DNA from 3 places in the Brevibacillus composti genome. Region 2 is predicted to be linked to each of the others. Evidence: riboswitches for the same ligand, from Rfam matches in the RefSeq annotation. Region 2 holds a riboswitch; each other region holds the start of a gene.
The links. Region 2 has a riboswitch for glycine ahead of gcvT (glycine cleavage system aminomethyltransferase GcvT). Riboswitches for the same ligand answer to the same signal wherever they lie in the genome.

Region 1 (2,266 bases), 500 kb from region 2:
GAAGGCGTAGGTCGTCGCCTCCACGCCAGACATGCCGGTCGTCCAGGCGCCGGTGGTTACCAGGGCGAGACCGGTAATCGAGCAGACGATGATCGTATCGATAAATGTCCCGGTCATCGACACGAGCGCCTGTTTGGCCGGTTCATCGGTTTTGGCGGCGGCGGCAGCGATCGGCGCGCTTCCGAGACCCGCTTCATTGGAGAATACTCCGCGGGCCACCCCTTTTTGAATCGCCATCGCGACAGTCGCTCCCAAAAAGCCGCCCGCTGCCGAGGTGCCGGTGAATGCGCCGGAGATAATCTGCGCCAGGGCGTGCGGCACCTGATCGATATGGACAAAGACGATAATGATTCCGGCAACGATATAGAAGAGCGCCATGAAGGGCACCATCACGCCTGTGACCTGCCCGATTTTTTTCACGCCGCCGAGAATGACAAAAGCCGTAAACGCGGCCAGGATGAGACCGGTAGCCAGCGGAGGGATCGAAAAGTTCAACTGCACGGCTTCCGCGACAGAGTGGGATTGCACCATATTCCCGATCCCAAACGAAGCCATCGTGCCAAACAGGGCGAAGAGCACAGCCAGCCACTTTTGTTTCAGCCCTTTTTCCAGATAGTACATCGGCCCGCCCGCAAAGGTGCCGTCAGCCTGCCGAATCCGGTACTTCACCGCGAGGATCGCTTCCGCATATTTAGTCGCCATGCCAAACAAAGCGGTAATCCACATCCAGAACAAGGCGCCGGGTCCGCCGACGGCCACGGCTGTCGCCACCCCTGCGATATTCCCCATCCCGATCGTCGCCGCGAGAGCAGTCATCAACGCCTGAAAGTGATTGATATCCCCTGCCTCTGAATGTTCCTGCTTTTTGGAAAACGCGAGTCGCAGCGCGTACCACAGCTTGCGAAACTGCAGGCCGCGCAAGCGAATCGTCAGCATCACGCCGGTGCCGACGAGCAGGATTAACGTCGGCAATCCCCACACGAAGTCATTCACCACTTGCAACAAGTCCATCAGCGAATCCATTCCAGTTTCCCCCTCGATGATTCGGTATAAAAAGAAAAACATCTCATCGGCGATGAAATGTTCTCTGGGAGTGGGTCACGGGTCGCAGGGCCGCATGCTATGCGCAAAAATCACAAAGAGACGGATATTCCATTTGTTTGTGAAACAAATAGAACTCTCCTTGTGAATAGGCTGCGTCCACTCTGTCCTTTTACCTGAGAGATTATTCGCAGATGCGAATTTGCTCCTTCGGTGCCCGTTTCCTCTTCTTTCCTAAAAAGAGGGAGTCTCTCCAGAGGCTCGTCCCCATGCAGTTTTACTTGTTTCCAAGACCTGAGAGTTTCGGGTGGAATCCCTTGCCCCGTCGGTAGACTTTCGTCTTCTCCTGAATGGTTCATCCGAACAGTATCTGATTTATAAATCAATTATAGGGATAGTGAATGGCATGTCAATGTAAAATTCTTCTCTGGCGAAGCGGCCGCATTTCTTCTTGGTCTATTCGACATGGCCGTGCAATACGTTATATCAATGAGGAACATGTCGCCCGAAAGTGTCGTGCCAAAGTGAGACAACCTGTGCGGGACCCCGTTATAACGATACCTCGCCGGGCTTTTAGGGGGGATTTTATCCATGCTGCACATCGTCGCCTGCATCAAACAGGTGCCGGACACCAAAATCATCAAGATGAACCCGCGAACCAATACCATGGATCGTTCCAGCGCGCCGGCCATCCTCAATCCATACGATGCGCATGCTGTCGAGGAAGCCGTTCGTCTGAAGAAAAGGTACGGCGGCACCGTGTCCGTCCTGACCATGGGACCGCCGCCCGCTGTCAAAGCGATCCGCAAATGCATCGAGATCGGCGCGGACGAGGGCTATATGATTACGGACCGGGCCTTTGCCGGTGCCGATACGCTGGCCACCAGCTACGCGCTGACCAAGGCGCTGGAGAAGATCGCCAAGGAAAAGCCGATCGACCTCATCATCTGCGGCAAGATGACCATTGACGGCGATACGGGTCAGGTCGGACCGGGAATCGCCCGGAGGCTGGACATCCCTCCGCTGACCAGCGTGAAAAAAGTCGTGGAGGTAAACAAGGAGAGGGGATACACCGTCGTCCACCGCAAACTGGAGGACGGCTACGAAGTGATTCAGTCCACCCTGCCCTGCCTGTTCTCCGTGGAAAAGGAGATCAATGAGGTGCCCCATTCGCCGCTGCCCAACATGATCCGGGCCGCCAGCTTTCAGCCGGTGATCTGGTCGG
Region 2 (2,266 bases):
GCGCGTTTTTTTGTTTTTCAGCTTGTGCGCCTCGTCGATAATCAGCATGTCGTAGTCGATATCCAGGACATGCCGTCTGTGCGGATCGCGTTTGGCCGTGTCGATGGAGGCGACGACGACATCGTACTGCCGCCACATGTATTCTTTTTTCTGGGCGACGGCCGGGATGCCGAATTTCTGATTCAATTCCTTGGTCCACTGGATAACCAGCGAGGCCGGCACCAGGATGAGAATTTTTTTGGCCAATCCGCGGATCATGTACTCTTTTAAGATCAATCCGGCTTCGATGGTTTTCCCCAGCCCGACCTCGTCGGCCAGGATGGCCCGGCCGCGCATCTCGTTTAAGACGCGCTCTGCGGTTTGCAGTTGGTGCGGATAGGGTTTGAGCGTGGGCAGATACTGCAGGCATTGCAGCTGGTCAAACTCGCGGATCGCCATCGCTTCCTCCGCTTCCAGCGTCAGCTGAAAAAGGTCCCATTTGTCCCAGGGACCGTCCTGTTTGAGCCGCTCCTGTAACAAATCCATCCAATCAGTCTCGAAGGAAACGGGAATGTTCGGCACAACATCACATCCAATTCATGTATTTCCCAATGTAATGGGTATACAAAATAAAAGAACGAACATTGCTTCTTTTTTATAAAAAATTTGTTAGTGATTTTGTAAGTTGAAAGGCAATTTGCATATTTTCAAGAGCCGACTCTCATGGTAGGATAGAGAGGAGTTCATTCCATTAGTATGGAATGGTAAGGAAAAGATTATGTATGACCCAGTATCCATCGCGAATGATAGTAGCAGGGAGAGACTGCCGAGCGGGGCAGCGCCGAAGGAGCAAGCCAGTCATGGTGAATCTCTCAGGCAAAAGTACCTCTACTGGACGCATCTCTGGAGAGAGCCCGGCTGCGGGCCACCAAAGGGGAAACTTGCTGGCGGAGCGACAGGCTCCCATGCAGCGAGGCAACTCTCAGGTACCAAGGACAGAGGAGGAGAAATGGGCGCCTTTCTTTTGGCGTTCCCATTTCTCTTGTTTTGTCCTTTTTTGTTGTATAAAAATCAGGAGGTGCCAGGTATGACGACATTGAAGCGCACGCCGCTGTTCCCGGTCTATGAAAAATACGGGGCGAAGACGATCGACTTCGGCGGCTGGGACTTGCCCGTGCAGTTTTCCGGAATCGGGCAGGAGCACGAGGCGGTGCGGACAAAGGCAGGATTGTTTGACGTATCCCACATGGGAGAAGTCGAGGTAAAGGGAGAGAAGGCTTTTCTCTACCTGCAGCAGATGACCACCAACGACCTGTCCAAACTGGAAGTGGGGCAAGCCCAGTACAGTGTCTTTTGCTACCCGGATGGCGGGACAGTGGACGATCTGCTCATCTACAAATACGCCGATGACCACTATCTGCTGGTGATCAACGCAGGCAATACAGACAAGGACTTTGCCTGGATGCAGGAGCACCTGATTGACGGCGTGCAGATCGAAAACATCTCCCCACAGACAGCGCAGCTGGCGATTCAGGGACCGCTCGCCGAATCGATCTTGCAAAAGCTGACCGATACCGATCTCTCCGCCATTGGCTTCTTCCGCTTTCAGCGCGATGTGCAGATTGACGGGATTTCCTGCCTCGTCTCCCGCACGGGCTATACAGGAGAAGACGGCTTTGAAATTTATCTCGATCACGACAAGGCGATCCAGCTGTGGGACAGACTGCTGGAGGTCGGCCAGGCGGACGGTCTGGTGCCGTGCGGACTGGGGGCTCGCGACACCCTCCGGTTTGAGGCGAAGCTGCCGCTCTACGGCCAAGAGCTGAGCCAGGATATTTCGCCAATCGAGGCGGGCATCGGCTTTGCGGTGAAGGTAGACAAAGACGTGCCGTTTATCGGCCAGGAGGCTTTGAAGGCGCAGAAGGAAAACGGCGCCCCGCGCAAGCTGGTCGGCATCGAAATGATCGACCGCGGCATTCCGCGCAGTCATTACCCGGTATTCATCGGGGACGAACAGATCGGGGAAGTCACCACCGGCACGCAGTCGCCCACGCTGAAGAAAAACGTGGGGCTGGCACTGATCAAAGCGGAGCATGCGGCGGTCGGCACAGAGCTGGACGTGGAAATCCGCGGCAAGAGACTCAAAGCGGTCATCGTGCCTACGCCGTTTTACAAGCGTCCCAAACAATAAATCGTTTTGACCAGATCCTATATACAAGGAGGACAACATTCGTGAAATACCGTTACCTGCCTCAAACCGACCAGGATAAACGCGAGATGTTGGACA
Region 3 (2,266 bases), 1.3 Mb from region 2:
TTCAGCTGTACAAGGTGGATTGCGAGTACAACCGCCTGCTCGGGCGCACCTACCCGTTTGTGCAGGAATTCGAGTTCCGCCCGACGGGAGCGTACCGCAGCCGGCTGGAGGAGCTGGAAGTGGTCTTTTACCTGAAAGAAGGAGAGCTGGAAGTGCTCATGGAGCTGGACAAACGCTCCCGCGGCTTTTTCGGCGGGCTGCAGGAGGCATTTAATCTGGACGAGCGCTATGCTCGCTTCCGCGTGACCGAGGCGGACTTGACCCGCCCCACAAGCGACCTGGCGAGCGGGATCGATGCGCTGATACGCAAGCACCTGCGCTGATGCGCGTGCCGGCGAGTCGTGGAGATGCCGCCGCCAAATCGCAAAAGGCCCGGAGCCAGGCTCCGGGCTTTTTCGTTGGATCGGGCAAAGGATACCTGCCAGATCAGTCTTCAGAGGTGCCTACGATACTAAGCAGAATGAACAGCACCAGAATCAGGGCAAACCCGGCAAACCCGCCGCTATTGAAAAGATTGCTCAACCGACACATCCCCCTCTGTCAAAAGACTATGCTCTTATCGTACGGGCGCCTGATCGGTTCCGTGATACCGACAAATACCCATTTTTCCGCCGGGAAAGATTATTCGAAATATTATTGACAATGATAACAACGTTGGCGTATGATTCGAATTAATTGTATACAGCGGATGACGATTGTGGGAGAGACCGTGACGCAAGAGCCGGCACCGAAGGAGCAAGTCCCAAAAATCCTTGGGATAGAATCTCTCAGGTACAAAGTACCACAATCGGACGCACCTCTGGAGAGAGCGAACAGCCACCCAAGGGGAAGACTCCGAACAGGAGTTAAACTCTCAGGTAAAAAGGACAGAGGAAAGGTAGATTACACATGATCTATCTTTCCCCTGTCCTTTTTTGTGTTTTCCTGACAGATGAAAAAACCGCGGCTTCCGCAGCTTGACGCTGTGCAGGGCAGGTTTTTCGCATGGGGAGAATCGGGGGAAAGATGGCTACCAAGGAGGAGTATCGGATGAGTTTGCGCGAGCATGATCGGGAAATCTACGAAGCGATCGAAGCGGAGCATCGCCGCCAACTGGGGACCCTGGAGTTGATCGCTTCCGAAAACTTTGTCAGCGAGGACGTCCTGGAAGCGATGGGCTCGGTCTTGACCAACAAATATGCGGAAGGCTACCCCGGCAAGCGGTACTACGGCGGCTGTGAACATGTGGACGTCGTGGAGCGGCTGGCGATCGAGCGGGTATCGAAGCTGTTTGGCGCGGCCTATGCCAATGTACAGCCCCACTCCGGCGCCCAGGCCAATACCGCGGTCTTCTTCTCTCTCCTGCAGCCGGGCGATACCTTTATGGGGATGAATCTCTCGCATGGGGGGCATCTGACCCACGGCAGTCCGGTCAGCCTCTCGGGCAAGTGGTTTCAAGTGGTCGCCTACGGGGTGCGGGAAGATGATCATCTCATCGATTACGACGAAGTAGAAGCAGTAGCCCGCCGCGAACGTCCCAAGCTGATTATCGCCGGAGGAAGCGCGTATTCGCGGACGATCGACTTCGCCCGGTTCCGCGAAATCGCCGATCTGGTGGGAGCCAAGCTGATGGTGGACATGGCCCATATCGCCGGCCTGGTGGCTGCAGGTTTGCATCCGTCGCCCGTGCCTCATGCGCATGTCGTAACCAGCACGACCCATAAAACGCTGCGCGGCCCCCGCGGCGGAATTATTCTGACCAATGACGAGGAAATCGCCAAGGGCGTAAACAAGGCCATTTTCCCCGGGATCCAGGGCGGTCCGCTGATGCACATCATCGCGGCCAAAGCGGTGGCTTTTCAGGAAGCGCTTCAGCCGGATTTCCGCGCGTATGCGCAGCAAGTCGTCCAAAATGCCAAAGTCCTCGCGGAGACATTGAAGGAAGAGGGCGCGAGACTGGTATCGGGCGGTACGGACAACCACCTGGTTCTCCTCGATACGCGCGTCTTTGGCCTGACAGGCAAGGAAGCGGAGCATCTGCTGGAAGAGGCGGGGATCACGACGAACAAAAATACCATTCCCTTTGATCCGGAGAGCCCGTTTGTCACCAGCGGAATCCGCCTTGGCACGGCAGCGGCCACGACTCGAGGCATGAAAGAAGAGGAAATGCGGACGATCGGACGCGCGATCACTGCCGTTCTCAAAGGAAAGGGAGACCTGGCGGTACGGGAGAAAATCAGCCGCCTGTGCGAGCAGTATCCGCTTCATCAACAAGGGACCCGTGTCC

Region 1: it holds a riboswitch for glycine, as region 2 does, so the genes downstream of both, JD108_RS15800 (alanine/glycine:cation symporter family protein) here and gcvT (glycine cleavage system aminomethyltransferase GcvT) in region 2, are expected to answer to the same signal.
Region 3: it holds a riboswitch for glycine, as region 2 does, so the genes downstream of both, glyA (serine hydroxymethyltransferase) here and gcvT (glycine cleavage system aminomethyltransferase GcvT) in region 2, are expected to answer to the same signal.

What each region holds. Positions count from the first base shown of each region.
Region 1 covers NZ_CP066308.1:3,113,010-3,115,275, reverse strand. The annotation lists gene JD108_RS15800 (alanine/glycine:cation symporter family protein) at 1-1,023, opposite strand, end outside; glycine riboswitch at 1,196-1,308, opposite strand; gene JD108_RS15795 (electron transfer flavoprotein subunit beta/FixA family protein) at 1,633-2,266, shown strand, end outside.
Region 2 covers NZ_CP066308.1:2,614,880-2,617,145, reverse strand. The annotation lists gene JD108_RS13355 (DEAD/DEAH box helicase) at 1-561, opposite strand, end outside; glycine riboswitch at 783-877, shown strand; glycine riboswitch at 878-988, shown strand; gene gcvT (glycine cleavage system aminomethyltransferase GcvT) at 1,067-2,170, shown strand; gene gcvPA (aminomethyl-transferring glycine dehydrogenase subunit GcvPA) at 2,212-2,266, shown strand, end outside.
Region 3 covers NZ_CP066308.1:1,311,430-1,313,695, forward strand. The annotation lists gene JD108_RS06690 (sporulation protein) at 1-323, shown strand, start outside; gene JD108_RS06695 (YjcZ family sporulation protein) at 427-522, opposite strand; glycine riboswitch at 689-794, shown strand; gene glyA (serine hydroxymethyltransferase) at 1,030-2,266, shown strand, end outside.